3 regions of the Bradyrhizobium sp. USDA 10063 genome follow, and region 1 is predicted to be linked to each of the others. Evidence: predicted binding sites of a transcription regulator. Region 1 holds the regulator's gene; each other region holds the start of a gene.
The links. The regulator PhoB, encoded in region 1, activates phosphate uptake and scavenging genes when phosphate is short. The targets are predictions, from matches to a motif close to TGTCATNNANCTGTCAT.
Positions count from the first base shown of each region.

Region 2: a site for PhoB is predicted at 5,202-5,218, ahead of ACVJGD_RS04260 (acetoacetate decarboxylase). Genes of this name have one in related genera too.
Region 3: a site for PhoB is predicted at 6,982-6,998, ahead of ACVJGD_RS03975 (STN domain-containing protein). Genes of this name have one in related genera too.

Region 1 covers NZ_JBSSGP010000002.1:4,983,024-4,992,816, forward strand. Annotated here, with positions in the region: partial or broken gene ACVJGD_RS25595 (acetylornithine transaminase) at 1-993, opposite strand, end outside; gene ACVJGD_RS25600 (GcrA family cell cycle regulator) at 1,485-2,000, shown strand; gene phoB (phosphate regulon transcriptional regulator PhoB) at 2,154-2,861, opposite strand; gene phoU (phosphate signaling complex protein PhoU) at 2,972-3,688, opposite strand; gene pstB (phosphate ABC transporter ATP-binding protein PstB) at 3,700-4,521, opposite strand; gene pstA (phosphate ABC transporter permease PstA) at 4,518-5,363, opposite strand; gene pstC (phosphate ABC transporter permease subunit PstC) at 5,367-6,356, opposite strand; gene pstS (phosphate ABC transporter substrate-binding protein PstS) at 6,551-7,561, opposite strand; gene ACVJGD_RS25635 (ATP-binding protein) at 7,705-9,003, opposite strand; gene ACVJGD_RS25640 (lysylphosphatidylglycerol synthase domain-containing protein) at 9,036-9,793, opposite strand, start outside.
Region 2 covers NZ_JBSSGP010000002.1:506,169-515,961, forward strand. Annotated here, with positions in the region: gene ACVJGD_RS04240 (IclR family transcriptional regulator) at 1-626, shown strand, start outside; gene ACVJGD_RS04245 (acyl-CoA carboxylase subunit beta) at 556-2,115, shown strand; gene ACVJGD_RS04250 (IS1182 family transposase) at 2,527-3,864, opposite strand; gene ACVJGD_RS04255 (patatin-like phospholipase family protein) at 3,994-5,163, opposite strand; gene ACVJGD_RS04260 (acetoacetate decarboxylase) at 5,317-6,099, shown strand; gene ACVJGD_RS04265 (transporter) at 6,237-7,256, shown strand; gene ACVJGD_RS04270 (carbohydrate porin) at 7,276-8,619, shown strand; gene ltrA (group II intron reverse transcriptase/maturase) at 9,214-9,793, shown strand, end outside.
Region 3 covers NZ_JBSSGP010000002.1:443,790-453,582, forward strand. Annotated here, with positions in the region: gene ACVJGD_RS03940 (LysR family transcriptional regulator) at 439-1,398, opposite strand; gene ACVJGD_RS03945 (MFS transporter) at 1,502-2,683, shown strand; gene ACVJGD_RS03950 (DUF2158 domain-containing protein) at 2,715-2,990, opposite strand; gene ACVJGD_RS03955 (RNA polymerase factor sigma-32) at 3,052-3,972, opposite strand; gene ACVJGD_RS03960 (cupin domain-containing protein) at 4,117-4,548, opposite strand; gene ACVJGD_RS03965 (PQQ-dependent sugar dehydrogenase) at 4,864-6,177, opposite strand; gene ACVJGD_RS03970 (DUF2231 domain-containing protein) at 6,228-6,698, opposite strand; gene ACVJGD_RS03975 (STN domain-containing protein) at 7,272-7,871, shown strand; gene ACVJGD_RS03980 (RNA polymerase sigma factor) at 8,151-8,702, shown strand; gene ACVJGD_RS03985 (FecR family protein) at 8,969-9,793, shown strand, end outside.

The DNA.
Region 1 (9,793 bases):
TCGCCGCGCACTTCGGATAGAATGGACGGATAGCGATCGACCACGGAGGCGAGCTTCTGCTTGAGCAGGAGCGACATCTTCTGCACGTGATCGAAGAAGCCGGGCTGCAGCATCACGTCGAGCACGGCGCTGGCGGCCGCGACCGCAAGCGGGTTGCCGCCGAAGGTCGAGCCGTGCGAGCCCGGCGCCATGCCGGACGCGGCTTCCGCGGTCGCGAGGAAGGCGCCGATCGGAAAGCCGCCGCCGAGCGCCTTGGCGAGCGACATCACATCAGGCGTGACCCCGACGCGCTTGTAGGCGAAGAGCTCGCCGGTGCGGCCCATGCCGGTCTGCACCTCGTCGAAGGCGAGCAGCAGGCCGTGCTCGTCGCAGAGCTGGCGCAGCGCCTTGAAGAAGGCTGGCGGCGCACTGCGCACACCGCCTTCGCCCTGCACCGGTTCGATCAGGATGCCCGCGGTCTGTGGACCGATCGCGCGTTTCACCGCTTCGATGTCGCCGTGCGGCACCTGGTCGAAGCCGTCCATCGGCGGACCGAAGCCCTCGAGATATTTGGCGGCGCCGGTCGCGGCGAGCGTCGCGAGCGTACGGGCCGTGGAAGGCGCCGTCGAAGGTGATGATGCGATAGCGTTCCGGGCGCCCCTTCGAGAAGTGATAGTGGCGCACGAGCTTGATCACGCCCTCCATCGCTTCAGCGCCGGAATTGCAGAAGAACACGAGGTCCGCAAAACTCTGCTCGCACAGCCGCGCGGCCAGCTTCTCGCCGTCCGGGCTCTTGAACAGGTTCGACATGTGCCAGAGCTTTGTCGCCTGTTCCTGCAGCGCCTTCACCAGATGCGGATGGGCGTGGCCGAGCGCGTTCACCGCGACGCCGGAGGTGAAATCGAGATAGCGCTCGCCCTTGGTCGAGATCAGCCAGCAGCCTTCGCCGCGCTCGAAGCCGAGATCGGCCCTGGCAAAAACGGGAAGCAGATGCGACGTGGCGCTGTCGGTCATGGCGATCACTGAAGAGTTTCAGACAAGCCTTTTCAGATAAGCCCTGGCGGCGTGAGGCACGCGGCTAGATGCTCATCCAGCGAAAACAAAACGTGCCGCCTTTGCAGGGCGGCACGTAGAGGCATTCTATGCGCGCGGCGGGTGCTGTCAATCGCCACGAAGCCGCCAAGCTGCGCTGCAAAGTACAGGTATTCCGTAGCTTTCCGGTGTGGTGGAAAAGCCCGATTGCAATCCCTAAATGTCGGAACATGTGGACGCACAGGCGCGGACTCTTGCGCCAGAGTCACGCCATATTGTAGCGTCTGGGCTGTCGGGTACGACATCTCGTGCGGCGGTTTTGATCCCAAGAGTTCTCTGTGTGCAGCGTACACGTTCGGGCGCGCTTTTCGCGCCCGGCGAGCCTTAAGGGATTCTGCCCGCAGGGATTTTTGAGATTTGGCATCGCAGCGCCGTCCAAGGATCGGCCGGCGCAACGCGAAGGGAAACATGCGATGACGGTATTGACCTGGTCCGACGAACGCGTCGAGCAGTTGAAGAAGCTCTGGGAAGCCGGGCTTTCGGCGAGCCAGATCGCTGCGGAACTCGGCAACGTGACGCGCAATGCGGTGATCGGCAAGGTTCATCGGTTGGGCCTGTCTGGCCGCGCCAAGAGTCCCGCTGCGGCAGCGCCGCGGCAGCGCAAGGCGCGTCCCGCACAGCCGATGATGCGGGTGGCGCGACCGGTCTCCCGCGGCAACACCGCGCTCGCCCATGTCTTCGAGGTGGAGGTGGAAGCCGACCCGGTCGCCTATGACAATGTGGTGCCGATGAACCAGCGCCTGTCGCTGCTCGAATTGAACGAGGCCACCTGCCACTGGCCGGTCGGCGATCCCTCGAGCCCGGAATTCTTCTTCTGCGGCGGCAAGGCGCTTCCCGGCCTGCCCTATTGCGCGCACCACTCGCGGGTCGCCTACCAGCCGGCGGCCGACCGCCGCCGTCCGACAGCCAAGCCGTCACACGGCAAGTAAGCCGGGTTGCATCAACGAATGTCGTCCCGCGAACGCCGGGACCCATAACCACAGGTGTTCGTGGTTACTGCCCGCTGGGGCCCAGCGTGTTCAAACAAATGGCTGCGGTGGTTATGGGTCCCGGATCAAGCCCGGGACGACGAGTCAGCGATCTTACGATGGCTCGGCCTTCGCGAAGCGATCATCCAGCGCGTAGCCGGCGCCGCGCACGGTGCGGATCGGGTCCTGCTCGCGGCCGGGATTGAGCAATTTGCGCAGGCGGCCGATGTGGACGTCGACGGTGCGCTCGTCGATATAGATGTCGCGGCCCCAGACGCTGTCGAGCAATTGCTCGCGGCTGAACACGCGGCCCGGATGCTCCAGGAAGAACTCCAGCAGCCGATATTCGGTCGGGCCGAGATCGATCGGCCGGCCCGAGCGCGCGACGCGGCGCTTCTCGCGATCGAGTTCGATGTCGCCATAGGTGAGCACGGTGGCGAGCCGCTCCGGGCTTGCCCGACGCAACAGGCCCTTCACCCGTGCAAGCAGCTCGGGCACCGAGAACGGCTTGACGATGTAGTCGTCGGCGCCGGTAGCCAGCCCTCTCACGCGCTCGCTTTCCTCGCCGCGCGCGGTCAGCATGATGATCGGGAGCTGCTTGGTCTCGGGCCGCGCCCGCAGGCGGCGGCACAGCTCGATGCCGGAGAGCCCCGGCAGCATCCAGTCGAGCACGACAAGGTCGGGAATGCGTTCCTTGAGCCTTGTGTCCGCATCGTCTCCACGGGCGACCGTTTCGACATCATAGCCTTCTGCATCGAGATTGTAGCGCAACAGCGTCGTCAGCGCTTCTTCGTCTTCGACCACCAGAATGCGAGCGCTCATCGGCTTGGCTTCTCCTATAGCGGGACGACTCTCTGCTCAATCGTCATCCCGCTCGTCAATGTTTGAGCATGATCCTGTCGGAAACCGGGTTCGGTTTTCCGGATCGTGCGCTAGTTACCTGGAACAGTGGTAGCGAACGTCGTCATATCCCCCTTCGGACGCTTGTCGGTCATCTGCTGACCCTCGATCATGTAGAAGACCGTTTCAGCGATGTTCGTGGCGTGGTCGCCGATCCGCTCGATGTTCTTGGCGCAGAACATCAGGTGGATGCAGAACGAGATGTTGCGCGGATCTTCCATCATGTAGGTGAGGAGTTCGCGGAACAGCGAGGTGCAGATCGCGTCCACTTCCTCGTCGCTCTTCCAGACGTTCATCGCCGCCGGCAGATCGTGCGCGGCATAGGCGTCGAGCACGGATTTGACCTGCGACAGCACGAGGTCGGTCATGTGCTCCAGGCCGCGGATCAACTTGAGCGGCTGGAAGTCGTTTTCCAGCGCGGCGACGCGCTTGCCCATGTTCTTGGCGAGGTCGCCGATCCGCTCGAGGTCGGTCGCCACCCGCATCGCGCCCACGATCTCGCGCAGGTCGACGGCCATCGGCTGGCGGCGGGCGATCGTCAGCACGGCGCGCTCTTCGATCACGCGCTGCAGGCTGTCGATCTCGATGTCGGAAGCGACGACACGCTTGCCTAGCGCGATGTCGCGGCGGATCAGCGCATCGACGGATTCGGTAATCATCCGTTCGACCAGCCCGCCCATCTCCGCGACCAGGCGGGTCAGTTCCTGAAGATCGCTGTCGAACGCCTTGGCGGTATGTTCAGAAGCCATGATGTCCCTCCTCAGCCGAACCGGCCGGTAATGTAGTCCTGGGTGCGTCGATCGCTCGGCGAGGTGAAGATCTTGCTGGTGTCGTCGAACTCGATCAGTTCGCCCAGATACATGAAGGCGGTCTTGTCTGAGACGCGCGCCGCCTGCTGCATGTTATGCGTGACGATCGCGATCGTGTAGTCCTCCGACAGCTCCTGGATCAATTCCTCGACCTTGGCGGTCGAGATCGGATCGAGCGCCGAGCAGGGCTCGTCGAACAGGATCACTTCGGGCCGCACCGCAACCGTACGGGCGATGCAGAGGCGCTGCTGCTGGCCGCCGGAGAGGCTCAGGCCGGAGGCGTTGAGCTTGTCCTTGACCTCGTTCCACAGCGCGCCGCCGCGCAGGGCCTTCTCGACGCGCCCGTCCATTTCGGACTTCGAGATCTTCTCGTAGAGGCGGATGCCGAAGGCGATGTTCTCATAGATCGTCATCGGGAACGGCGTCGGCTTCTGGAACACCATCCCGATCCGCGCCCGCAGCAGGTTGAGGTCGAGCTTAGGGTCAAGGATGTTGGTCTGGTCCAGCATCAACTGCCCGGTGGCGCGCTGGCCCGGATAGAGATCGTACATCCGGTTGAAGATCCGCAGCAGCGTTGACTTGCCGCAACCGGACGGACCGATGAAGGCGGTGACGCGGTTGGTTCCGAGCGTCAGGTTGATGTTCTTCAGCGCGTGGTGCTCGCCGTAATAGAAGTTGAGGCTGCGCGCGGTCACCTTCGGCGGCGCTTCCGGCAGCGACTTCTGGGGAATGGCCGCGCTCGGGCTGGTCGTCGATACGGACAGATCGGTCATTTTGCGCTCCTTTCGGCGCCGAGGATGCGCGCGCCGATGTTGAGCGCGAGCACGGTCAAGGTGATGAGCAAAGCGCCGCTCCAGGCAAGTTCCTTCCAATAGGCGTAGGGGCTTTGCACGAAGTTGTTGATGGTCACCGGCAGGTTCGCCATCGTCTTGGTCAGGTTCAGGCTGAAGAACTGGTTGGACAGCGCGGTGAACAACAGCGGCGCGGTCTCGCCGGCAACGCGGGCGGTCGCCAGCAGCACGCCCGTGATCAGGCCGGAGCGCGCCGCGCGATAGGCGATCCTCTTGATCACCAGCGAGCGCGGAAGGCCAAGCGCCGACGCCGCCTCGCGCAGCGGGTTCGGGACGAGCAGCAGCATGTCCTCGGTGGTGCGCAGCACGACGGGGATGACGATCACCGCCAGCGCCAGGCAGCCGGCCAGTGCAGAGAAGCCGCCCATCGGCACGACGACGGCGCCATAGATGAACAGGCCGATGATGATCGACGGCGCGCTCAGGAGGATGTCGTTGATGAAGCGGATCACCGAGGTGAGCCGGTCATGCTTGCCGTATTCGGCGAGATAGGTGCCGGCAAACAGGCCGAGCGGCGCGCCGATGCCGACGCCGATCACGGTCATGATCAACGAACCGACGATCGCGTTCAAGAGGCCGCCATCGGTGGAGCCGGGCGGCGGCGTGTTCTTCGTGAACACGTCGAGGCTAAGGCCGGCGAGACCGTTGTAGAACAGCGTGAACAGGATCAGCGCCAGCCAGGTCACCCCGAACGCGGCAGCGGCGATGCAAAGCCCGCGGACGATGATGTCGTTGCGGCGGCGGGACCTGTAAATCGGATTCATGGCTCAGTTCCCAGCCTTCTTTTCCAGACGCATCAGCATCAGTCGCGCGCAGGCGAGAACAATGAACGTCAGCACGAACAGCAAGAGGCCGAGCAGGATCAGGCCCGACTGGTGCAATCCGTCACTCTCGGCGAATTCGCTCGCGATCGCCGCCGAGATCGTAGTGCCCGGGGCGAAGATCGACGAGGAGATGCGGAACGAGTTGCCGATGATGAAGGTCACGGCCATGGTCTCGCCGAGCGCGCGGCCGAGCGCCAGCATGATGCCGCCGATCACGCCGACGCGGGTATAGGGGATCACGACGTTGCGGACGACTTCCCAGGTGGTGCAGCCGACCCCGTAGGCCGCCTCCTTGAGGACGGGTGGCACCGTCTTGAACACGTCGACCGAGATTGCCGTAATGAAGGGCAGCACCATGATCGCCAGGATCAGCGCGGCGTTGAACAGGCTGAGATAGGACGGCGGGCCTGCGAACACCGCGCCCAGCACCGGCACGCCGTCGAACAGGCGGATCATGAACGGCTGGAAGGTATTGGCGAGGAACGGGCCCAGCACGAAGAAGCCCCACATGCCGTAGATGATCGAGGGGATGCCGGCGAGCAGCTCCACTGCGATGCCGATCGGGCGGCGCAGCCATTGCGGACAGAGCTCGGTGAGGAACACGGCGATGCCGATGCCGACGGGGATGGCGATCATCATTGCGATCACCGAGGTGATCAGCGTGCCATAGATCGGCCCGAGCGCACCAAGCACCGGCGGATCGGCCGATGGCGCCCAGCGTTGCGTCGACAGGAAGGCGAGGCCGTATTCCTTGATCGCCGGCCAGGCGCCGACGATCAGCGAAAGGATGATGCCGCCGAGGATCAGGAGCACCGAAATCGCGCAGGCCCGGGTGATCCAGTAGAAGGTGATGTCACCGAGTTTGAAAGCGCTGAGGGCCTTGGCACGATCGTAAGGTCCAGCCGCCGTCATTACGTCGCCTTGAACGGCCATGTCTGCCACGCCAATCCCCTGTGTTGACTTGATACAATAAAAAGGTCGCTTCCGCGTGAGCGATCCTGTTGACGATCAGTCCGGCGTCACTCCGGGGTCCGAAGACCAGACCCGGAACCCCCCAGGGATTCCGGGATCACTTTCAGTGCTCGCGCCCCGGAAGATGATGGGGCGCGAGGCTTGCGACGCAAGGCTCAGCTCTTGATGTCCGACGACCAGGTCTTTTCGATCAGCTTGACGACCGATTCCGGCATCGGAATGTAGTCGAGCTCCTCGGCCATCTTGCCGCCCTTCTCGAACGACCACTTGAAGAACTTGATGGCTTCGGCCGAAGCCGCCTTATCCGCCGGCTGCTTGTGCATCAGGATGAAGGTCGCCGCCGTGATCGGCCAGGAGCCGTCGCCCGGCTGGTCGGTCAGGATCACGTAGTAGCCCGGAGCCTTGGACCAGTCGGCATTGGACGCGGCCGCCTGGAAAGCTGCCATGGTCGGCTGCACGGTCTTGCCGGCCTTGTTGATCATGGAAGCGTAGGTCAGCTTGTTCTGCTTGGCGTAGGCATATTCGACATAGCCGATGGCGTTCTTGGTCTGGCTGATATTGCCGGCCACGCCCTCATTACCCTTGGCGCCGACACCGACCGGCCATTCGACCGCGGTACCCGAGCCGACCTTGGACTTCCAGTCGGCGCTCGCCTTCGAGAGATAGTCGGTGAAGTTGAACGTGGTACCCGAGCCGTCGGAACGGCGGACCACCGTGATCGCGTCGGACGGCAGCTTCAGCTTCGGATTGAGCTTGGCGATCGCCGCATCGTCCCACTTGGTGATCTTGCCGAGATAGATGTTGGCAAGCACATCGCCCGACAGCACCAACTCGCCCGGCTTCACGCCTTCGAGATTCACGACCGGCACGATCGCGCCCATCACCATCGGCCACTGGGAGAGGCCATCCTTTTCAAGCTGCTCGGGCTTGAGCGGAGCATCGCTGGCGCCGAAGGTCACGGTCTTGGCCTGGATCTGCTTGATGCCGGCGCCCGAACCGATCGACTGATAGTTCAGGCCGTTGCCGGTCTCCTTCTTATAGGCGTCCGCCCACTTGGAATAGATCGGGAACGGAAATGTCGCGCCCGCGCCGGTGATATCGGCCGCAAAGGCCGACGTCGAAACGGCGACCAGGCCGGCAGCGACGATTGTCCTAAAGAAATTCATGGGGTGGTCTCCATCCTGTGAGCGAACGCGCCGGATGCGCCCGATCGCGCTCACGCCGGTCCGTTTAGGAGCGGTCGATGCTCGTTTTACGAAGGTTGGATGACAGTTGGATGACACATCCAAGCAATTGAAATTGCTTGTTTTTATGCCGCTGCAGCAGTCTTTACCTGGGGAAAACAGGCGGTAAAAGTAGCGCCGTTTTTCGGCACGCTTTCGATCAAAAGACGGCCGCGATGACGGTTAAGAATATGTTTCACCAAGGATAATCCGAGCCCGGTTCCGCCCTGGGCGCGGCTGTCGCCGACATCCACCCGATAGAAGCGCTCGGTCAGCCGCGGCAGGTGTTCTGGAGCAATGCCGGGACCGAAATCACGCACCATGACCCGGATCTCCGGGGTCCCCTCGCCGGAGGTGGCCTCCTTCAGCGAGACGATCACCTTGCCGCCGGAGGCGCCGTATTTCAGCGCGTTCTCGATCAGGTTCTCGAACAACCGCAACAATTCCTCGCGGTCGCCCGCGATCATGACCGGCGTCTCCGGAAGCTCGATCTCGATCACAACCTGCCGCTCGCGCGCCAGCGGCTCCAGGCCGTCGGCGACCTGACGGATGATCGGGATCAGGTCGACGCAGGTGTCGGGGCGGACATGGGCCGAGAGCTCGACGCGCGACAGCGACAACAGATCGTCGATCAGCCGCGCCATCCGGGTGGCCTGGGTGTGCATGATGCCGAGGAAGCGCTCCCGCGCCCGCGGATCGTCCCTGGCCGGCCCCTGCAGGGTGTCGATGAAGCCCGACAGCGCGGCGAGCGGCGTCCGCAGTTCGTGGCTGGCATTGGCGACGAAGTCGGCGCGCATTTCCTCGACCCGGCGCAGCGGCGTCAGGTCGTGGAAGGTCATCAGCATGCATTTGTCGGTGCCGCCGAACAGCGTCGGCACCGGCACCGGCGTGATCACCAATTCCATCCAGCGATCGACCGGGACATGGTCGAGATAGGAAGCGCGCCGCGGCTCGGTGGTGGCGATCGCCTCGCGCAGCGCGGTGATGATCTCGGGCGAGCGCAGCGCGAACTGCGCCAGCTCGTTCTTGCGCAATGCCGGCGCGAGCTGGGCCGCCGCGGCATTGAGGTGGATGACGCGGCCGGCGCGGTCGAGCAGCACAGCCGGGTCCGGCATGCCGGCAACGACGGCGGCAACCGCCCCGGTCTCGACCGGGTTGACGCTGCGGGTATCCTCGCGGGAGGCCGCCACGTCGTGCAGGCGCCAGGGGACCAGCGCCGCGGCGGCAATGCAAAGGAACACCGCAGAAGCCCGGATCAGCGAGAGTTCATCGAGCGCAACCAGCACGCTGAGCGCCAGCCCCGCCGCAAGCAGGACAATGGCCGAATGCCGCAGCCGGTCGGGCCACGGCGAGAAGAAGGAGGAAGAGGATTCGTGAAGTGCCATGGAGCCGGCTTCTTCCTGTTCAGGCGACGGCGTCAGGCGCTGGTGTCTCCACGCTCGCGGACATAAATGGCCTCATGTCGCGGTTCGGCGTCGGGGCCAGCAGCCAAATGGCGCAGCCGCTTGATTCGCGTTCCGAGGATAACCTCCCGAAGCGTCAGCAAGATTACAGATATGACAAAGGGTGAAATATAGTAGAGCATCCGGAACAAGAGCATGCCGCCGAGCAGATCCTCGCGGTCCATCTGCCAGAGGCCGACCAGCATGGCGGCGTCGAATACGCCAAGGCCGCCGGGCGAGTGGCTGGCAAAGCCCAATAGCGTCGCCGAGACGAAAATGACGGCCACCACGATGAAGCCGAGATTGGGCTCGTCGGGCACCAGCACATACATCGCCAGCGCGCAGAAGGCGAGGTCGACGATGCCGATGCAGATTTGCAGGAGCGTCAGGGGCCCGCCCGGCAGCGTCACTGTCCAGGGCCCGCGGCCGACGACCCGCGGCTGGGTCCAGACCCAGACCACATAAGCCACCAGCGCGACGATGATCGCGAATGCCGCGATCCGATTGAGCCAGGGCGGAAGCTGGTCGATCGAAGCGGCGGCCTCCGGGTGATAGGCAATCCCGATGCCGAGCACGGCGGCATTGCCGAGCCAGAAGGTCAGCCCGGCCAGGAAGCAGATCTTGGCGACATCGATCGCGTTCAGCCCCCAGGCCGAATAGATGCGGTAGCGCACCGCCCCGCCGGTGAAGACGCTGGCGCCGACATTGTGCCCGATCGAATAGGAGGTGAAGG
Region 2 (9,793 bases), 4.5 Mb from region 1:
CCGGCACCGTCGGCTTCGTGATCCCCGATCGCTTCCAGCTCGTCTATCTCGAATTCGCGCGCTCGGCGAACGCGCTCGGCCTGCATGAGGTCACCGGCAGTCGGATCTCGATGGCGACCACCGCCGCCGGCCATGCCTATACGGCGGCGCTCGAGCCTGAGGTCGGCGATGCCCTGATCGCGGAGATGGAGCGCGAGATTCCCGAGGGCGCGAAGCTGCTCAAGCCGCGCATCGAGGGCAATCGCCGTCATTTGCGCGAGCACGGCTATGTCGTTGCCTGCGGCCTGTGGAGCCCGCACATCAACGGCGTCGCGGTGCCGCTATGGTCGCCGCAATACCAGACCTATGTCGTCACGACGATCGGTCTCTTGTCGGCGATGTATGACGAGAAGCGGCTGCACAAGGAGGTCGCGCCGCCGATGGTGCAGCTCGGCGCCGCGCTCGGCAGCCTGCTCGAAGGCGCCGACGCCAGCATCTTCAACAACCGGATCGAGAGAAAATCCATTCCGGCGGCCGTGAACAATAACAACAAGATCATACAGACGGAGGAAAGGAATGAACTGGAAGCCGGAACTCGACGAACTCGCCCGGCGCGAAGCGTTCGCGCGCGAGATGGGAGGCGTTGAGAAGGTCAAACGACAGCGGGATCAAGGCCGGCTTACCGTTCGCGATCGCATCGACAAGATTGTCGATCAGAAATCCTTCCACGAGATCGGCGCCATTTCCGGCATCGCCGAATATGACGAGAACAACGAGCTCAAGCAGCTGACGCCGGCGAACTGCGTGTTCGGCCGCGCCAAGGTGGACGGCCGTTCGGTGGTCGTGGTCGGCGACGATTTCACCGTGCGCGGTGGCTCGGCCGATGCGTCGATCTCCGCCAAGCCGCTGATGGCGGAGGAGATGGCGCATGATTTCCGGCTGCCGATCATCCGCATGATCGAGGGCTCCGGCGGCGGTGGTTCGGTCAAGACGATCGAGACGCGCGGCGCCGCGAACCTGCCCGGGGGCGTCGGCGGCACGCGATGGTACTGGTACACGACGGCGAACCTTGCGCGTGTGCCGGTCGTCGGCCTCGGGCTCGGCTCGGTCGCAGGCCTTGGCGCGGCGCGTCTTGCGGCCACGCATTACTCGGTGATGACGAAGAGCTCCGCGATGTTCGTCGCGGGCCCGCCGGTGGTGAAGCGGCTCGGACAGGACCTGACCAAGCAGGAACTCGGCGGCGCCGATATCCAGACCCGCGCCGGCGCGATCGACCAGGCGGTCGAGACCGAGGAGGAGGCGTTCGCGTATGCGAGGCGCTTCCTCTCCTATCTGCCGCAATCGGTATTCGAGCTGCCGCCCACCGTTCCCTGCAGCGACGATCCTGAACGCGCCGAGGAATCGCTGATGAAGGCGGTGCCGCGCAACCGCCGGCAGGTCTACAAGATGCGGCCGATCATCGACGCCGTCGTCGACAAGGGCTCGTTCTTCGAGATGAGCGCCAATTTCGGGAAGCCGATCATTGTCGGCCTCGCGCGCCTTGAGGGCAGGGCAGTGCTGCTGCTGGCAAGCGATCCCTTCCACTATGGCGGCTCGTGGACGGCGGAAGCCTGCCAGAAGGTGATCCGCTGGGTCGATTTCGCCGAAACCTTCCATCTGCCGGTGGTCTATCTGATGGACTGCCCGGGCTTCATGATCGGGCTCGAGGCGGAGAAGAGCGCGACCATCCGCCATGGCGTGCGCGCGATGGCGGCGGTCAACCAGAGCACCGTGCCCTGGTGCACGATCATCATACGCAACGCCTTCGGCGTCGCCGGCGTGGTGCATCAGCCGGCGAACCGTTTTTCGATGCGCTACGCCTGGCCGTCGGCCTATTGGGGTTCGCTGCCGCTGGAGGGCGGCATCGAGGCCGCCTATCGCGCCGACATCGAGGCCGCGCCCGATCCGGCTTCGAAGCTGAAGGAGATCGAGGACCGCCTCAACAAGCTGCGCTCGCCATTCCGCTCGGCCGAGAAGTTCTGGGTCGAGGAGGTGATCGATCCCCGCAGGACGCGCTCGCTGCTCTGCGAATTCGCGCGCCTCGCCGAGCCGATCCGCGCACCGGGCCCGCCAAGCAACATGTCGACAAGGCCCTGATTGCCTACCCCTCATGGTGAGGAGCGCGCAGCGCGTCTCGAACCATGAGGCCCGACTGTCGCCCGCGGCCCATCCTTCGAGACGACCGCTGCGCGGTCTCCTCAGGATGAGGGTGGAGTGCGTGGCGTTCAGTGCTGCCTGCCCCTCATGGTGAGGAGCGCGTAGCGCGTCTCGAACCATGAGGCCCCGATCTCGCCTGCGGCCCATCCTTCGAGACGGCCGCTGCGCGGTCTCCTCAGAGGGTGAGAATGATTCGCCTTGTCCGGAGAATTTTACATGTGATGGGCTGGAAGGCACAGACCGTAAAGCTTTTCGGTTGAGCCGGCGCCGAATGACCGCGATCTGACCTCCGGGCCGGTGCTGCGGCTGCTGCGGCGCTTTGTGGGCACCTGCTGGCGTGGACGCCTCTGTTCATGCCGCGACCTGCGCCTTGGCGTGCAAGGCGAGGAAGCGCATCATGTTGTGAGCGACGGCGAACCACAGCAGATGGAGGCGGGCCTTGATCTTGCCGCGCAGGGTTAGCTGGCGCAGTCCCATGCGGCGGGCATGGGCATTGATGCATTCGTGCTCGGCGCGCAGTCGGTAGAATGCCTTACCGTCCTTGCTCTGCATGCGTTCACGCCAATCCGCGACGCCAACACCGTCACCCTGCTTCGGCGCATAAGGGTCGGTGCCGTGCCTGGTTTGCCCCGCCGGGCACCACAGTTTGATATCTTTGGCGTGGGCCCACTCGATGTCGTCGTTCTTGGTGAAGCCGCCGTCGACCAGATAGTTGGAGGGGTCGTAGCCTTCAGCGTGCACCGTCTCGATCCCCGGTTGCGCCAGGCCGCGATCCGAGCCGCTGGTATCGATGTCGACCGCAACGATCACCTGGTGTTCCGGCGCCGAGATGATCTGCATGTTATAAGCCGGACGCCACCCACCATCGGCCATCTTCATCACCCGCGCGTCGGTATCGGTGGTCGAAGCGCGCGGCTCCTTCTGCTTGGCCACCTGGTTCTTGTTGGTCTTCTCGCGCCGCTCCCGCTCGACCTCCAGTTCCTTCATGCGCTGCTGCGCCGCCGCGATCCGCGCCTCGCGCTCGCGGGCGCCACGCGCCTTCGCCGCCCGCTGGCGACGATCGCCAGCCGCCGGATCCGTCTCGGCTTCAGCGCGCAGGCGCGCCACCCGCGTCTGCGCCGCGGTGAGCAGATCATCAAGCCGCGCGCGCCGGCGGAAGGAACTCGCCCCGGCACCCGCGCGCACCCGCAAGCCATCCTGCGCCAACGTGTCGAGCGACACCAGGCCAGCTTCCACCATGGATGCGACCCCCTGCGCCAGCAGCCGCTCCAGAACTGCCATATGCGCGATCCGGAAGTTCGACAGGCTGTGATAGTTCATCGACACCCCGCCGCATAACCAGCGATAGACCAGATGATCGCGGCACAGCCGATCCAGTTGGCGGGCGCTGCCCACCCCATCGACCGTGGCCCACAGCCAAAGCGCCAACATCAGTTCCGGTGCTGCTGGCGGATGTCCGGGCTGGCCCTCGCGCGCCTTGATCACCTCGTGCAACGCCGACAGATCCAGCCCCTCGACGAACGCCCAGACCGAGCGGACCGGATGATCCTCCGAGATCAGATCGTCCAATGCCGCCACCTGCATGCCGATCTGACTGCGTTCCGGCACCCGCAGCCGCAGCGCACCACGCCCTTCGGCCTGCGGTCTTTCCTGCTCAGGTAACCCCTCGAACAATTGCTCGTCAGCCATCGTCAGCCCCTGCCTCGCGCGCAATGCAAGCGAATCACAGCACCGCGGCTGTGGCAAATGCTCATTGCCTAAAGATTCTCACGCTCTCAGGATGAGGGTGGAGCGCGTGGCCTGCGTCCTTCGGCAGTTCTACACCTCGCTCTCGCGGTGCACGTCGTGGACCACGATGCCCATGCCGTCGTCGGGCATCTTGATCCAGTCGCGCCGCATCAGCGTGCGCTTGGTGTCCTCGTGGCCGCTCATCCAGTGCTCGCGCATCGAAGTGCCCGAGAATTCGTGATCCTTGGCGTGGCCTTCATAGGCCTTCTGCTGATAGATCAGTTGCAGGATCGCGATGCTCGGCAGGGCGCTGTTGGAATCGCGAAGATGGCGTTCCTCCTCCGACAACTGCTCGTCCGGAAGTTTCGACAGCGCCTTGTAGAGGCGGGCGCGGAGATTGTGGGTCTTGCGATACATGTCGGTGTTGTAGCGCGTGCGCGAGGAATACATGATGTCCTTGTGGCGGGCCATCACGTCCTGGATGTCGCGGGGCAGCGCGCCGCGGGCCGAGAACAGGTCGACCTGGAACACCAGCGAATTCAGGCTGTCGGCCTGGTCCAGCAGATGCTGCAGCGGCGTGTTGGAGACGATGCCGCCATCCCAGAAATGGTCGGTGCCGACCTTCACCATCGGCAGCGCCGGCGGCAACGCGCCGCTCGCCATGATGTGCTCGGGAATGATCTCGTCATGCGCGTTGTCGAAATAGATGAAATTGCCCGAGAGCACGTTCACTGCGCCAACCGCGAAGCGCATCTTCTTGGAATTGATGCGGTCGAAATCGACGAGCTCGAGCAGCGACTCGCGCAGCGGCGCGGTGTCGTAATAGCTGGTGGCGGTCCTGGCGCCGGCCGGGCTGAACCATGGGCTGGTGGTGTGAGGCGCGAAGAAGCCGGGCTGGCCCAGCGCCGTCGTCAGCAATGAACTGGTGAAGTTGCGCGCCTTGCGAAAGATGTCGCCGTCCGGCGTGTAGTGCCAGATCTTGCGGCCGGTGATGCGGTCCCAGAACGTGTGCAATCGTTCGAGCCGCCGCTCCGGCGGATTGCCGGCGATGATCGCCGAGTTGATCGCACCGATCGAGACGCCGCATATCCAGTCCGGCTCGATATTCGCTTCGTGCAGCGCCTGATAGACGCCGGCCTGGTAGGCGCCGAGCGCACCGCCGCCCTGCAGCACCAGCGCGACGCGGTGGCATCCCTCCGGTCGCCAGCCGCGACTGGTTGTTGCTTGTTGTTGGTCGAAATGTGGGCTGCGCGCATCCATGTCCTTGCACTCCTGCGCACCAACGATTCCGTGTGCCCGTGACGCGCTGATGACAGCTACGCCGGGTCATGCCGCTGAAGGAAATCCCTCATATCAGTGTCAATGTCCGCCGCTAGCGTTCGGCCCGACCAATTGCAAACAGGGGGATTTGCGATGCGCAGGGAAGAGCTGTTGAGGCTTCCGTCGATGCCGGCCGCGGGTCCGAGCTATCCCGCAGGACCTTACCGCTTCGTCAATCGCGAATTCCTGGTCATTACCTATGAGACCGATCCCGCGTTGATCCGTGCCGGGCTGCCTGAGCCGCTCGAGCCGATTGATCAGCCGATCGTGCACTACGAATGGATCAAGATGCCTGATAGTTCCGGCTTCGGCAGCTACACCGAGTCCGGTCTGGTGATCCCGGCGCGCTTGCACGGCGAAGAGGTCAATTTTGTTTCGCAGATGTACCTCGATGATGATCCGCCGATTGCGGCGGGCCGGGAGATCTGGGGCTTTCCGAAGAAATACGCCCATCCCAAGCTCGAGATCGTCAAGGACACGCTGACCGGCACGCTTGAATATGCCGGCCAGCTCGTCGCCATGGGCACCATGGGCTACAAGCATGAGAGCATGGCCGGCAATGGCGACATCACCCGCGCGACGCTGTCGAAGACGCAAGTTAATCTGAAGATGATCCCGGGCGTCGACGGCCGTCTTGAAGTCTGCCAGCTCGTCGCGATCAACCTGACCGACATCAACGTCAAGGGCTCATGGAACGGCCCGGGCCGCTTGCATCTGGTGCCGCATGTCAATGCGCCGGTCGCGGATTTTCCGGTGCGCAGGGTGGTCGGCGCGCATCACTTCCTCGCCGATCTGACGCTGCCGTTCGGCCGCGTCGTGCACGATTACAACAGGGAAGCCGAGCAGGTTGCCGCGACCGGACTCGCGGCGGAGTAGGCTGCGACATCAAACTGTAACAAGAACGTAATTGTATCGGCGCGCGCTGGCGTGCGGGGAGGCGCCCCGCACCAATATTGTATTGCGTCGGCTAGCGCAGGGGTTCGCAATGTCTCGCGTTGAGCTTCGGGCCGGTCATGTCGGCTGAACCAGCGAAAATTGTCAGCGTGCCCGCGGGCTCCACGCCGGCGATCCCGGGCCTGGTGTGGGCATTCCGTCTGCATAGCGACGGCAGCGCTGAAGCCTTGCCAATCGATGCGCCGATCGAGTTCAGCCATGATGGCAGGCTCTGGCTGCATTTCAATCTGGCGGATGGTCGCACGCGGCAATGGCTCGCCGCCCTGCAGCTTCCTGCGCTCGCGCGCGATCTGTTGCTGTCGCACGACAATTTCCAGCAACTCCACATCATCGACAACTGCGTCTATGGCGTGTTCTCCGATCTCGTGCGCGAGATCGATTCCCCGACGGAGGAAACCGGATTCCTTCGCTTCGCGATGACCGAGCGTCTCCTGATCAGCGGCCGCCATCAGGCGCTGTGCGCGGTTGATGCTACGCGCCGCGTGCTCGAGGGTGGCCATCGTGTTGCGACGGTGGCGGCCCTGCTCGAGAAGATCATCGACGAGGTCGCCGACACCATGGATCGGATGGCCGACAAGATCGGCACCGAGATCGACGACATCGAGGAGCGGGTGCTGGCCGGCGAGACCAGGTCGGAGATGCGGGCCGGGCTAGGGCGGTTACGGCGGACCTGTCTACGGCTGCATCGTCAGCTTGCCGGCTTGCGCGTCCTGTTCCACCGGCTCGAGCAGAAAAGCCCCGAAAACCTCAGCCCGGCGCTACGCCTGCATGCCGCAAAGCTCGCACAGCGGCTCGATGGCCTCGACCACGACATCACCGAGCTGCGCGAACGCAGCCGCCTGCTAGAGGAGGAGCTTCGTTTCAAGCTGGAGGAGGAAAGCAATCGACATCTGCACGCGCTCTCGGTCGTGACCATGATGCTCCTGCCGCCGACGCTGGTCACCGGCATCTTCGGCATGAACACCAAGGGACTGCCGCTCACCGATGTCGATGGCGGCTTCCTGTGGGCTGCGGTGCTGATGATCGCCGCCTCCGGCCTTGCCTACCTGATCATGCGTCGCCTGGGCATCGTTAAATAACGGGCTGCGGTATCATTGCATGTACCGAGTGCTCATCCGCGCGGTCACTTTATTCGCGGCGATCATCGCCGTTGCCCTCGCGCCGGCCGCGCACGCGGCGGATCAGCCTGACGATACCAAGCAGGACCTGCGCGACAGGCTGGCCGATGCCGGCTACCAGTTCAGCCTGACCTACATCGGCGAGGGGCTCGCCAACGTTACCGGCGGCATGCGCACCGGCGCGATCTATACCGGCCGGCTTGACCTCGGCACCACGATCGATCTGGAAAAGGTGATGGGCTGGACCGGCGCCACCTTCCACGCCAACATGTTCCAGATCCATGGCGATGGCCTGTCGCGCAGCTACATCGGCAATCTGATGCTGGTCTCGGGCGTCGAGGCGCTGCCCGCGACACGGCTCTACGAACTCTGGATCGAGCAGCAACTGCTCGGCGGCAAGCTCGCGGTCCGCGTCGGCCAGCAGGCCTCAGACATCGAGTTCATCGACAGCCAGTACGACGACATCTTCATCAACTCCGCGCTGGGCTGGCCGGGCATCACCGGGATCAACCTGCCGGCCGGCGGACCGTCGCCGCCGCTTGCGGTCCCGGGTATCCGGATCAAGGCGCGGCTCTCCGACAAGATCACCGCCTATCTTGCGCTGTTCGATGGCACCGCCGCGCCGCCCGACGCGGACGATGCGCAGATCGCCAATCCTCACGGGCTCTTGTTTCGCGTCAACGATCCGCCCTGGTGGATCGGCCAGCTCAAATACAAGTTCGAGATCGGTGAGAGCCGGTTGCCGGCGACCATCACCGGTGGCGGCTGGTATCACATGATGTCGTTTGCCGATCAGCGCTTTTCGGCCGACGGCCTGTCGCTCGCCGATCCCAGCAGCTCCGGCGATCCACTCTGGCTACGCCGCAACAATGGATTGTTCATGGTCTACGAGCAATTGCTCGCGCGCGCGGCGCCCGGTTCGGACAAGGGCGTTGCCTTCTTCATGCGGGCCTCGGTGAGCCCGTCCGATCGCAACCTGGTCGGCGCCTATGTCGACGGCGGCTTTCTATTCACGGGTTTCAGCGATGCCCATCCGAACGACAGGTTCGGCGTCGCCGCGACCTACGCCAGGATATCCGACCGTGCCCGCGCTTTCGACCGTGACATTCAGTTCTTCACCGGCACGCCGTACCCGATCCGCGACTACGAAGTGATCTTTGAGGTCACCTATCAGCACGAAGTGAGGCCCGGCTTCCTGCTGCAGCCGGTGTTTCAATATATCGCTCATCCCGGTGGCGGCGCGGTCGATCCCTTCGATCCCACGCAAACGCATCGCATCAAGGATGGCGTGATGGTCGGCGTGCGCACGACGATTGCGTATTAGGAACAGGAGGTGCCAATTCTCCCTCTCCCGCTTGCGGGAGAGGGCGGGGTGAGGGTGTCTCCACGATGGGATCATCCGTGGGGAGAGAGCCCCCACCCGGCGCTGCCGCGCCGACCTCCCCCGCAAGCGGGGGAGGTGAAGTGAGCTCGCTGCCGATTCAAGGTGTATTGCGCTTTAGTCTTACTGCGTGTGCGCCGGGAGGCCGGCAAGGAATAGATGGTGAGAGTCCATTACGATGAAGGAGTAGCGCCCCACATCGGCCCCGAGCCGTGCGGCAGCGTCCGTGAGGGCGCTGGTGAAGCGTCGGTAGGGGAGCATGCAGGCCAGCCATTGAGCCGCGAAAGAAGATTGTCCCGGGAGTCGACGCTGTACTCAGAGCGGAAGGCGACGCGGACGGGTGCGATAACGCGAGCACCTGGACGTCCCGGCGTGGTCGTAGACCCTGGCATGTATGGACGTTCCTTGCGCGGAAACCGGGAGATCTCGAGTCTGACCGGGGGACGGCCTGGCCGCCCTGGCCCGCACCGGGAAGGCGAGGAGCCGTAGCCGGTGATGCACGGACACGAGAAGTCAGACCCCGCCATACTAGCAACGATGCTGACGAACAAAGCCGGGCTACCGGCGGCGGAGTCGGTGGAGCGAAGGGCCGGGGCCAAGGGGAACGCGAACCAGCTCAGCACGCGCCGGGCGCAGGACCGGGAAAGCGTGTCACAGGCGCTGGAGCGTGTACGTCAAGCCGCAAGGCAAAGGAAGAAGGAACGGTTCACCGCGCTCTACCACCATCTCAGCCTGCCTATGCTCAGGACGGCGTTCTTCGCGCTTAAGCGGGAGGCGGCGCCTGGAGTGGATGGGGTGACGTGGCGGGACTACGAGGCCGATCTCGATCGCAAGATCGCAGACCTGCACGTACGGGTCCATCGGGGAGCGTACCGGGCACAACCAAGCCGCCGCCGGTATATTCCGAAGGCGGATGGCCGCCAGCGCCCGCTCGCAGTGGCTGCCCTGGAAGACAAGATCGTCCAACGCGCAACTGCTGCCGTGCTGAACGCGATCTTCGAGGAGGATTTCCTCGGATTTAGCTATGGTTTCCGGCCGGGGCGCGGCCAGCATAATGCGCTGGACGCCTTGGTTGTCGGGATCAACAGCACGAAGGTGAACTACATCCTGGACGCCG
Region 3 (9,793 bases), 4.5 Mb from region 1:
GGCGCCAGAACCACACGACTTCGCCGTCCGTGATACCTGCGCTCGTCAGTCGCACGCATCGCGTCCACCGCATCTCACCGCAACGTTCGTGACGATCGCGACCCGCCCCTCATTCGGGTGAGACGCGCGGAGTTAAATCACTGATTTGCCCGACGACGGAAGCGGAATGTTTTTTGCGGAAGGGCTGGACAGACTTTTGGTGATTTGCCCGACGGGCACTTTTTGCATAGCTCGCGCCACAACACACGCTGTCATTCCGGGGCGATGCGACAGCATCGAGCCCGGAATCCATTTCTCCGCTCGCGCCTGGGCCCGATGGATTCCGGGCTCGCGCTTCGCGCGCCCCGGAATGACAGCGGAGGTTGAGGCGCGCTGAACGGCGGATTGCGCTATTCGCCTGCGCTCGCTGATTTAATGGAGCGTGGGACGCTAATCCCCCTACGATTTCTTCGCCAGCTTCCACTTGCCGTCCGCTGTGCGCTTGAGTGCGGGGTCATCGAGGCGGATGTGCTTTGACAGAAAATCGATGAAGGCGCGCACGCGGGCGGGAAGGGGACCGGGGTGGCCGACATAGACCGCGTGAATATCTTCACGGTCGCCGGGATTGAGCGCTTGAAGCACCGGCACCAATCGTCCGGCCTCAATGTCCGGACCGATATGGAATAAAGCGAGCCGTGCCAATCCGGCGCCGCCCAAAGCGAGCCGGCGGACGGCTTCGCCGTCGCTGGCGCGGACGATCGGCGGCGGCAGCACCTCTTCAATCCGCTCGCCCTTGCGGAACGGCCAGCCGCGGATCGTGCGTGGAAAGGTCCAGCCGATGCCGCGGTGATCGGCGAGTTCGGCCGGTGTCTTCGGCATGCCATGGCGCGCGAGGTAATCCGGCGAGGCCACGACGACCATGCGGCTGGTTGCGAGCTTGCGCGCGATCAGCCGCGACACCTGCAGCGGCCCGACCCGGATCGCAACGTCCGCGCGCTCCTGCATCAGGTCGATCACCGTGTCGGTGAGCACGATATCGAGCGTGATCCCGGGATGCTCGGCGAGGAAGCGCGGCGCCAAAGGAAGGACATGCAACGTGCCGAACGGGATGTTGCTGTTGACGGTGAGATGGCCTCGCGGCGTCGCGCCGGCGGCTGCTTCGTGTTCGGCTTCCTGGATCTCGGCGAGGATCCGGGTTGCCCGCTGATAGAAGGCTTCGCCCTCCGGCGTGAGCTGCAGCTTGCGGGTGGAGCGGTTGATCAGCCTGGCGCCGAGGCGGGCCTCCATCCGCGACACCAGCTTGCTGACGCCCGAGGGCGTGAGCCGCAGGCTCCGCGCCGCGGCGGTAAAGCCCGCGCGATCGACGACGCGGACGAACACTTCCATTTCGCCGGAGCGGTTGGTGTCTGATCGAACCATGTTGAATTGGTGTCACAAATGATTGGACTTGTCGCCCTCTAATTCTCGTAAAGCCACGACGCTATTTGCGCACATGCCGTCCTTCCAGTCCGGAGCCATGTCCTTGCCCATCGCTGTCCTTGCGCTCACCGCCGGTGCCTTCGGTATCGGCACCACTGAATTCGTCATCATGGGCCTTCTGCTGCAGGTCGCGGCCGACATGCAGGTGTCGGTATCGGCGGCAGGCCTGCTCATCTCCGGCTATGCGTTTGGCGTGTTCGTCGGCGCGCCGATCCTGACGCTGGCGACGCGGCGGATGCCGCGCAAGGCCGTGCTGCTGGGGCTGATGGCCATCTTCACGCTTGGCAATGCCGCCTGCGCGCTGGCGCCGAGCTATGGGCTGCTGATGGCCGCGCGGGTCCTGACCTCGCTGGCACATGGCACGTTCTTCGGCGTCGGCTCGGTGGTCGCGACAAGCCTCGTCGCCGAGGACAAGCGCGCGTCCGCGATCGCGACGATGTTCGTCGGCCTCACGGTTGCAACCATTCTCGGCGTGCCGTTCGGCGCCTGGATCGGGCTGTCGCTCGGATGGCGCGCGGCGTTCTGGGCGGTCACCGCGATCGGCATCGCCGCCCTTGCCGTCGTGGCGCTGTTCGTGCCTGATAACGTCGGGGAGGACGGCAACGCGGTGAAGATCCGCGACGAACTGGCGGTGCTGGCCCGTCCGCAGGTCCAGCTTTGCCTGGCCATGACGGTGCTCGGCTTTGCCGGGCTGTTCACGGTCTTCACCTATATCCAGCCGATCCTCACCCGCGTCACCGGATTTTCCGACGCGGCGGTGTCGCCGATCCTTCTGGTGTTCGGGCTCGGGCTCTCGATCGGCAATGTCGCCGGCGGACGGCTGGCCGATCGAGGCCTGCCGCGCGCGCTGATCGGAACGCTGGCGGCGCTCGCGGTCGTGCTGGTTGCAATGGCCGCTGTGCTTCCGCTGAAGGCCATGACCATTGTGCTGGTCGGCCTGCTAGGCATCGCGGCGTTCGCCACCGTGGCGCCGCTGCAGCTCCGGGTGCTCGAGACCGCGGGCGAAACCGGGCGAACGCTTGCGTCGAGCCTCAACATTGCCGCCTTCAATCTCGGCAATGCGTTCGGCGCCTGGGCCGGCGGCATCACCATCGATCATGGCCTCGGTCTCACCGCGCTGCCGCTGGTTGCGGCGGCGATCACCTCGGTCGGTCTTGCCCTGGCGCTGTGGAGCCTGCGCCTCGACCGGCCGCGGGCTCGGGCAGCGACATGTCCGGCGGAGTAGCGCGATGGCTGGAATAGCAAGATGTCTCCGGTCAGAACTTTCGGAGGACCTGGACGGGGAAGGTCGCGTTGTTGGTCTGGCCACTGCCGTCGGTCCAGAAGCAATCGACCTGATCGTCCTTGACCGTGTCGACCGTCATCAATGATCCACCCGAACGCAGGCGAACAAGATCGCCGGGGCGCAGTTGGGGCGTCGCAGGTCCGGTGGTCGAGATGCCCTGCGAAGCGGAGGCTGCAGATGCCTGAGTGAAGAACGGTGCGTTGAGTGACAGGATCAACCCGGCGCCGATCGCGAAGCGCTTCGCCATTGGGAGCATATCAGAGCCTCCGTGTCTTCAGAGACGATGAGGTGAGATCCTCAGCGCGTCACTAGATCTGCATCTGGTATTCCGCGCGCACTCCCTCCATGGCCGACTCGTTCCTTTGCAGGCGATACGCTCGGTCGCGCTTGGTGAGCGGCACGCTCGTCGCGGAATCGGACGCCGATCGATCGGTCCTCAGATAGCCGACGGCTGCGCGTTTCACTTTTTCAAAGGCGTGGTTCTCGATTTGCCGCACGCGCTCCGGCGAAATGTCCATCCGGTTGGCGAGCTCTGCGAGCGTGGGCGGATTGTCGGTGAGACGCCGTGCCTCGAAGACCTGCCGCTCACGCGGTGTCAGCACCTCCAGGGCAGCCGAGAGCGCGCTCGTCTGCTGGCTGGTTTCATCCCGCTCCGCCAGCATCACTTCGGCATCCGGGGAATCGTCGACCAGCATGGTCTCCCATTCCGCCGTTTGTCCATCGTCGTCCATCGGCTTGTTCAGGGAGAAGTCGCCGCGCAGCCGACCATCCATCTCGATCACATCGGCGGGGGTGACGCCCAAGTGCTCGGCGACCACATTGGCAATCTCCGGCGTGAGCGAGGTCTGATTGTTCGAGACCTTTCTGATTTCGCTCCTGAGGCGAAAGAACAGCTTCTTCTGCGCGGCAGTCGTTCCGATCTTGACCAGCGACCAGGAGCGCAGGATGTATTCGTGAATACTGGCCTTGATCCACCATAATGCATAAGTCGAAAAACGTGAGCCGCGGTTCGGCTCGAATCGTTGTGCGGCAACGACCAGGCCGACATTGGCTTCGGCGATGATATCAGGGAGGGGGAGGCCATATCCGCGGTAATGCCGCGCTACTTTTGCCGCAAGCCTGAGGTGACTCTTGACGAGAGCATGCAGCGCGGCCTGATCGCCGAATTCATGCCAACGGCGTGCAAACTGTTGTTCCTGTTCCGCGTCCAATAGGCAGTATTGTTCCATCGTAAAGGTTCCGTCAGTTATTGCGCTCGACGTATTTGCGTCGAGTGCCGATCGGGGCTCGAGCTGTGCCGAGGCACTACAATCATTAGGGGCAGGCGCTGCCGCGGTCTTTCGAGAGCGACGGTTTTTGCTGAAACGCACATTTCAGATCACGTCGGTCGGCCGCAGGGTGTCTGCGTCGGGCCAGACCGCGTCCGGAAGATTGACAACGAGTGGCGTTGGCGTGCTGCGCGCGACGACCCAGCGGAACGGCTGGTCGTTCGAGAGATTGCTTTCCATGTGCGGCAGGAAGGCCGGAACGTGGATGAAATCGCCAGCCTTTGCGTAGGCAACGAATTCTCCTCTCACACCCCAGCGGATCTCGCAGGCGCCGGAAAGGACGAATGCGATCGTTTCCTGCGCGCCATGATGATGGATACCGGTTCGTGCTCCGGGCTTGACCTCGAAAAGCCCGCCCCAGATGGCTGAGGAGATACCAAGCGCGGGATCGATCGCGGCACGACGTTCGGAACCCGGAGTTTGGCTTGTCCCGAGGTCGAAGCGATCGGGGCTGACGACGTGGACTGAGTTGCTCATGGCGATCACGCTCACGTTGCGAGTTGGCTGCCCGCTGAACGTAGGACCGGCGTGGTCGGCAGAGCCACTAAACAGGCGTTTAATCAGTTCACGTCCGATTGAGGGACGCTGCGGTCTCGCAAATCGGTGAGCTTGCTGAGCTCACAGGCAAGCGAGCTCACGCTGCTGCTATCTTGCAGTCGTAAAGAGTAACGTTCGATTGAGGAAGGCGCCGTGCGAATCCGAAAAGGCGCGTAACCCGAAATGATGGCTGAGCCGGGCGTCGCGATACGAACGACACCCGGCTCTGCCACGCTCCTTGGGCTCCTCTAGCACTTAAGTAGCTGGCTTGGGTTGAGCGGGCGGGCTCGTAGCGGACACCCGCCAAACCGTGTTTCCAACATCGTCGGCGATCAGCAGTGCACCCGCTCGATCGATCGCGAGGCCGACCGGCCTGCCGCGCGCACGGTCATCCGCATTGAGGAATCCCGTGACCACGTCCTGCGCAGCACCGGATGGCTTGCCATTGCTAAACGGCACGAACACTACCTTGTAGCCGTTGAGCGGGGTTCGATTCCAGCTTCCATGCTCGGCGACGAACGCGCCTCCATGGTATTGCGCTGGAAGGTTGTTGCCCGTGTACATGGCGAGGCCGAGCGGCGCCACATGCGAACTCAGGGCATAATCCGGCGCGATCGCCTTGGCGACGAGATCGGGGCGTTGCGGCTCGACGCGTGGGTCGAGATGCCGGCCGTAGTAGCTGTAAGGCCAGCCATAGAAGCCGCCGTCCTGCACCGAGGTCAGGTAGTCGGGCACGAGATCGGGGCCGATCTCATCCCGTTCGTTGGCGATGGCCCAGAGCTTGCCGGTCTCCGGCTCCCATTGCAGCCCGGTGGGATTGCGCACGCCGCTGGCGAAGATGCGATGGGCGCCGCTCGCGCGGTCGATCTCCCAGATCGCGGCTCTCTCATACTCGGCCTGGATGCCATTTTCGGTGATGTTGCTGTTCGAGCCCACACCGACATAGAGCTTTGTGCCATCGGGGCTCGCCAGCAACGTCTTGGTCCAGTGATGATCGATTGGTCCACCTGGAAGATCGGTCAGCTTGGTGCCTGTTGCGGTGATGCTGGTTTGTCCGTCCTGGTAGGGATAACGGACGATCGCATCCGTATTTGCGACGTAGAGATCATGGCCGACCAGCGCAACGCCAAATGGCGAGTTGAGGTGGTCAAGGAAGACGGTGCGCATGTCGGGAATGCCGTCGCCATCGGTGTCGCGCAGCAGCGTGATGCGATTTGCATCCTGCGCCTTGGCGCCGGCGAACCATTGCACCCAGCCAGTGATAAGATCCTTGGGCCGGAACACCGGGGCCTTCGGGCCATTGCTTTCGACCACCAGCACGTCGCCGTTCGGCAGCACGTAAAGCGATCGCGGATGCACGAACCCCGTGGCCAGTGCATGGATCTGCAATCCTTCCGCCACCTTCGGCGTTTCGCCGCCCCACGGCACCGGCCGCGCGATCCTGATCGGCGGCAACAGATATTGCTGCAGCTCCGGCAAGTACGGATGGGCGCCGATCTGCCTTGCAGGGCTACCGCCAACGTCGTCACAGGCCGCAAGACTCAAGGTAGCGGCGGCAACGACAGCCATCGTGGCAAGGCGCGGCAGCTTCGCCGCACGTCCAAGATCGTGCAAGCGGGTCATTGGGCTGCTCCCATGCCTTCGCTATAGGTCAAGTTCCAGCCTCCCGCCAACAGGAAGAGCAGGAGGATCGTGACGAGCCCCGAGAGCACGAGGCCGGTCGGCACGACGGCGGTATAACCGTCGCGGCTGTGAACGAGGACGTTCACGACCGAGAGCACGATCGCGACAACATAGGTGAGTGCACGAAACCAGGCCGGCCTCTGCCGGCCACTCAGGAGGTCGATCACGGCAGCGATGGCCGCAAGCGCCGCGATCACGAGGCCGGCGGCAATCAGCCAGACCGAAAATCTCTCCCACATCACGAGCGCGGTTCGCCAATAGGCGAGGTCGGTGAGGAAGGCGCCGATCAAGTAGGCGACCGAAAACGGCACCAGCATTTGATGAATGGCGTGGCGGCGGGAAACAATCACCGGTGCTGCTTCGGTTTCGACTGTGGAACTGCTGTAGGCCACCGCGATCTGCGTCATGCTTCGATCCTGACGATAATATGCGCGTGCGCGGCAACGCTTTGCCGACGCCTGCTTTGCGAGGCAACTTTCGATCTGTTCGATGTGTTGGAGCGCTTCGTGGCTTCCATAGGTGCAGATGGGAAAGTGCGCGGCGCTTTCAAAAGCACGCGTTCGAAACTGACGGTAAATCCTATGTGACCTTGCAGAGGTTGCGCTGCGCTCGGCCCGCGAAGCGTATCCGGTCGCCTCCCGCATTCGACGGACGTGCCAAGGTCAGGCAGGTGACGCCATCAGGTCGATCTGTCATATGGTTGACATAGGAAGGTACGATCTGAGGGCCGAGGGATGGCGCGACCTCCGGGACCGCTGCGCGAAATCGAAGGCCCTCGCAAGGAAGCAGCCGACGAGACGGCTCAGTTGTCAGTGATGGTACGTGTTGGCCAAATCGCTTCGTCCCGCGGGCAAGTCCGGCAGAGGACGCGCTTGCCCCGCCTCGGCGTCTGGCCGTTGGCGAAGATCGCGGCGGTACTTGTGATTTTGGTGGGGGTTACCGTCGCATCCGGAAACGAGCGGACGTCGCCGATCGGCCTCATGACGTTTGACATCCCGGCGCAGCCGCTGATCGACGCCCTGCAGGCGTACAGCCAGCAGGCCGGCGTTCAGGTGATGTTCGAGACGACCTCGGCCGCCGGTTTCCGTTCGCAGCCGGTCAGCGGCGAGTTCACGCCGCAGGCGGCGTTGCTGATGCTCTTGGCCGATACCGACCTGAGGATTCGCTACAGCCGATCCAACGCTGTGACACTCGCACCGGCGTCCACGCCGGACCCGGACGAGCCGCCCATCTATCCTCCGGTCTCCGCGGACATAACGCTTGGAACGCTGCGTGTTCGCGGCGCGAGCGATGCTTCCGATCGCAATCTGGGTGAGTATATCGGCCTTATGCAATCGGACATCCAGAAGGCACTGAAGAAGGGCGGGCGGAATAGGCGGGGCGAATATCGGGTCGCGGTCAAACTATGGGTGACGCCGTCCTCGCGAATCGTTGATAGGGCCGAGCTTGACGGATCGACAGGCGACGTTGATCGGGATAGTTCGATCACCGAGGCGTTGCGCGGCCTGGTGTTGAGCCAGCAGGCGCCGCCCAACATGCCGCTCCCGATCCGCTTCATGATCTCGATCCATGCGCTCTAGGCAACAAATACTATAAAGGGTTGCCGCGAGCTCCGGCGCCGCGTTACTCGGTGCTGCGGCGATCAAACGATTCTCGGGGCGTGCAGCCGTTGCCATGGATTCCGGCAATGGCCGCGGTACCTCAATATTCTCGCGCCTGTGGTTGGATTGTCGCGATCGCCGACCAGCTTGCGAGTGACTATGATCCGTCACGCGAGTGTCATCCTCGGTCGATAGGGAAAATACTGGGACTGACCATGGTCTGCGACAATGCAGGACGTGGGGGTGCGGGGCTGGTAAGTGTCTGATTCCAACAGTAAATCTCTGCGAGAGACAGTCGCAGCCGATTACGAGGGTTTGGCCAAACGTCTGACGCGTTGCCTTGGCTCCTCGGATTTCGCGCGCGAGGCACTGCACGAAGCGTTTCTGCGGGTCGATCGCGTGTCGGATGCGGTGCCTATCCATAGCCCGGTCGACTATCTCTTTCGCACCGCGCTGAACGTCGCCAAGGATCGGCGCAAAAGCGATCGGCACTTGCTGAACTCTGCGGAAATCGCTGACATCATGGACATCCCCGACGACCGTCCGGATCCGGCGATGGTGACGGAGGCGCGGATCGAACTGACGGAGTTTCAGAAGGCGCTCGCAGAATTGCCCGCCCGCCGGCGCGATGTATTTGTCGCAGCCCATCTTGATCATCTCCCCCATCGCGAGATCGCCGCTCGGTTTGGCATCAATGTGCGCACCGTCGATTTCGACCTGCAGCATGCCATGGAGCATCTCAGCCGCCGGCTCGGCCGCAACGTTCTCCGGCGCCTCGGGCCGCGTCCAAAGGCGAAATCCAGCGAGTAGCTTGCGTCTCGGCCGAGGATGTGTTTGTCAGGCCGTCTGGAATGATTTTCCCGACGCACACGCCCGGTGCTCGCACGGGGCGGGGAATCTTCAAGAAAAATTTTGGAAGATGCACTTTCTATAGCGACAAGCAGCTTGAAAGTGCGGATAGCTTGCATTTTCGATTCAGTCTTCCTTTGCGTCAATCGTCTATAGAGCAAGAGGGCGCGGCATCTTCGACTACGCCGGAGTCATTCGGCGGGAGAGACAACAAAGAGCGACTGGCCTTGACCGCAGGCGACGATATTCCTTCCGAGCTGGACCCGCTGCTGCGGCAGGCGCTTGCGTGGGTTATTCGCCTGCACTCGGGCTCGGCGACATCGGACGATGCTGCCGCTTTGGCACTTTGGCGGCAGCGCAGCGCTGAACACGAGGCTGCCTTCCGTGATGCCGTGCGGCTGTGGCGCAGTTTCGGCGAGGCGACACGCAAGCTCGCGAGCGAAGAGCTTGTGAATGTCGAACGCTGGAGGCCGCCTCTCGCGCGCGACAGACTCAGTCGCCGGGCGCTGATCGGGGGCGCGATGGCTGCCGCCGCATCCGTGGCCGCCGGATACGTGGTCGTTCGTCCGCCGATGGGGCTATGGCCGTCGTTCGAAGAACTGTCGGCGGACTATCGGACCGCCAAGGGCGAGCGGCGCAACATCGCCTTGTCTGACAACGTCTCGCTGACGCTCAACACCCAGACGAGCATCGCTGTACGATCCGAGCAGGGGGCGCCGCGCATCGAACTGATTTCGGGCGAGGCTGCCGTGCAGGCCGAGCGCGACGCGCCCGTACCACTTGTCATTGATGCCGCCGGAGGCCGTGTTACGACGCGTCGTGCCAGTTTCAACGTGCGATGTCTCGATCGTACCGTCTCGGTGTCGTGTATTGAAGGCGATGTCGAAGTCGAATGGAAAGGACAGCGCGTCGCGATTTCGGGGGAGCAGCAGATATCCTATTCGGCGGAGACAGGGCTGGGGCGCGCAGCGCAGGCGGATCTGGAGCAGGCGAACGCCTGGCAAAAGGGGCTTCTGATCGTCCGCGACTGGCCGGTCGGCCGGCTGGTCGAA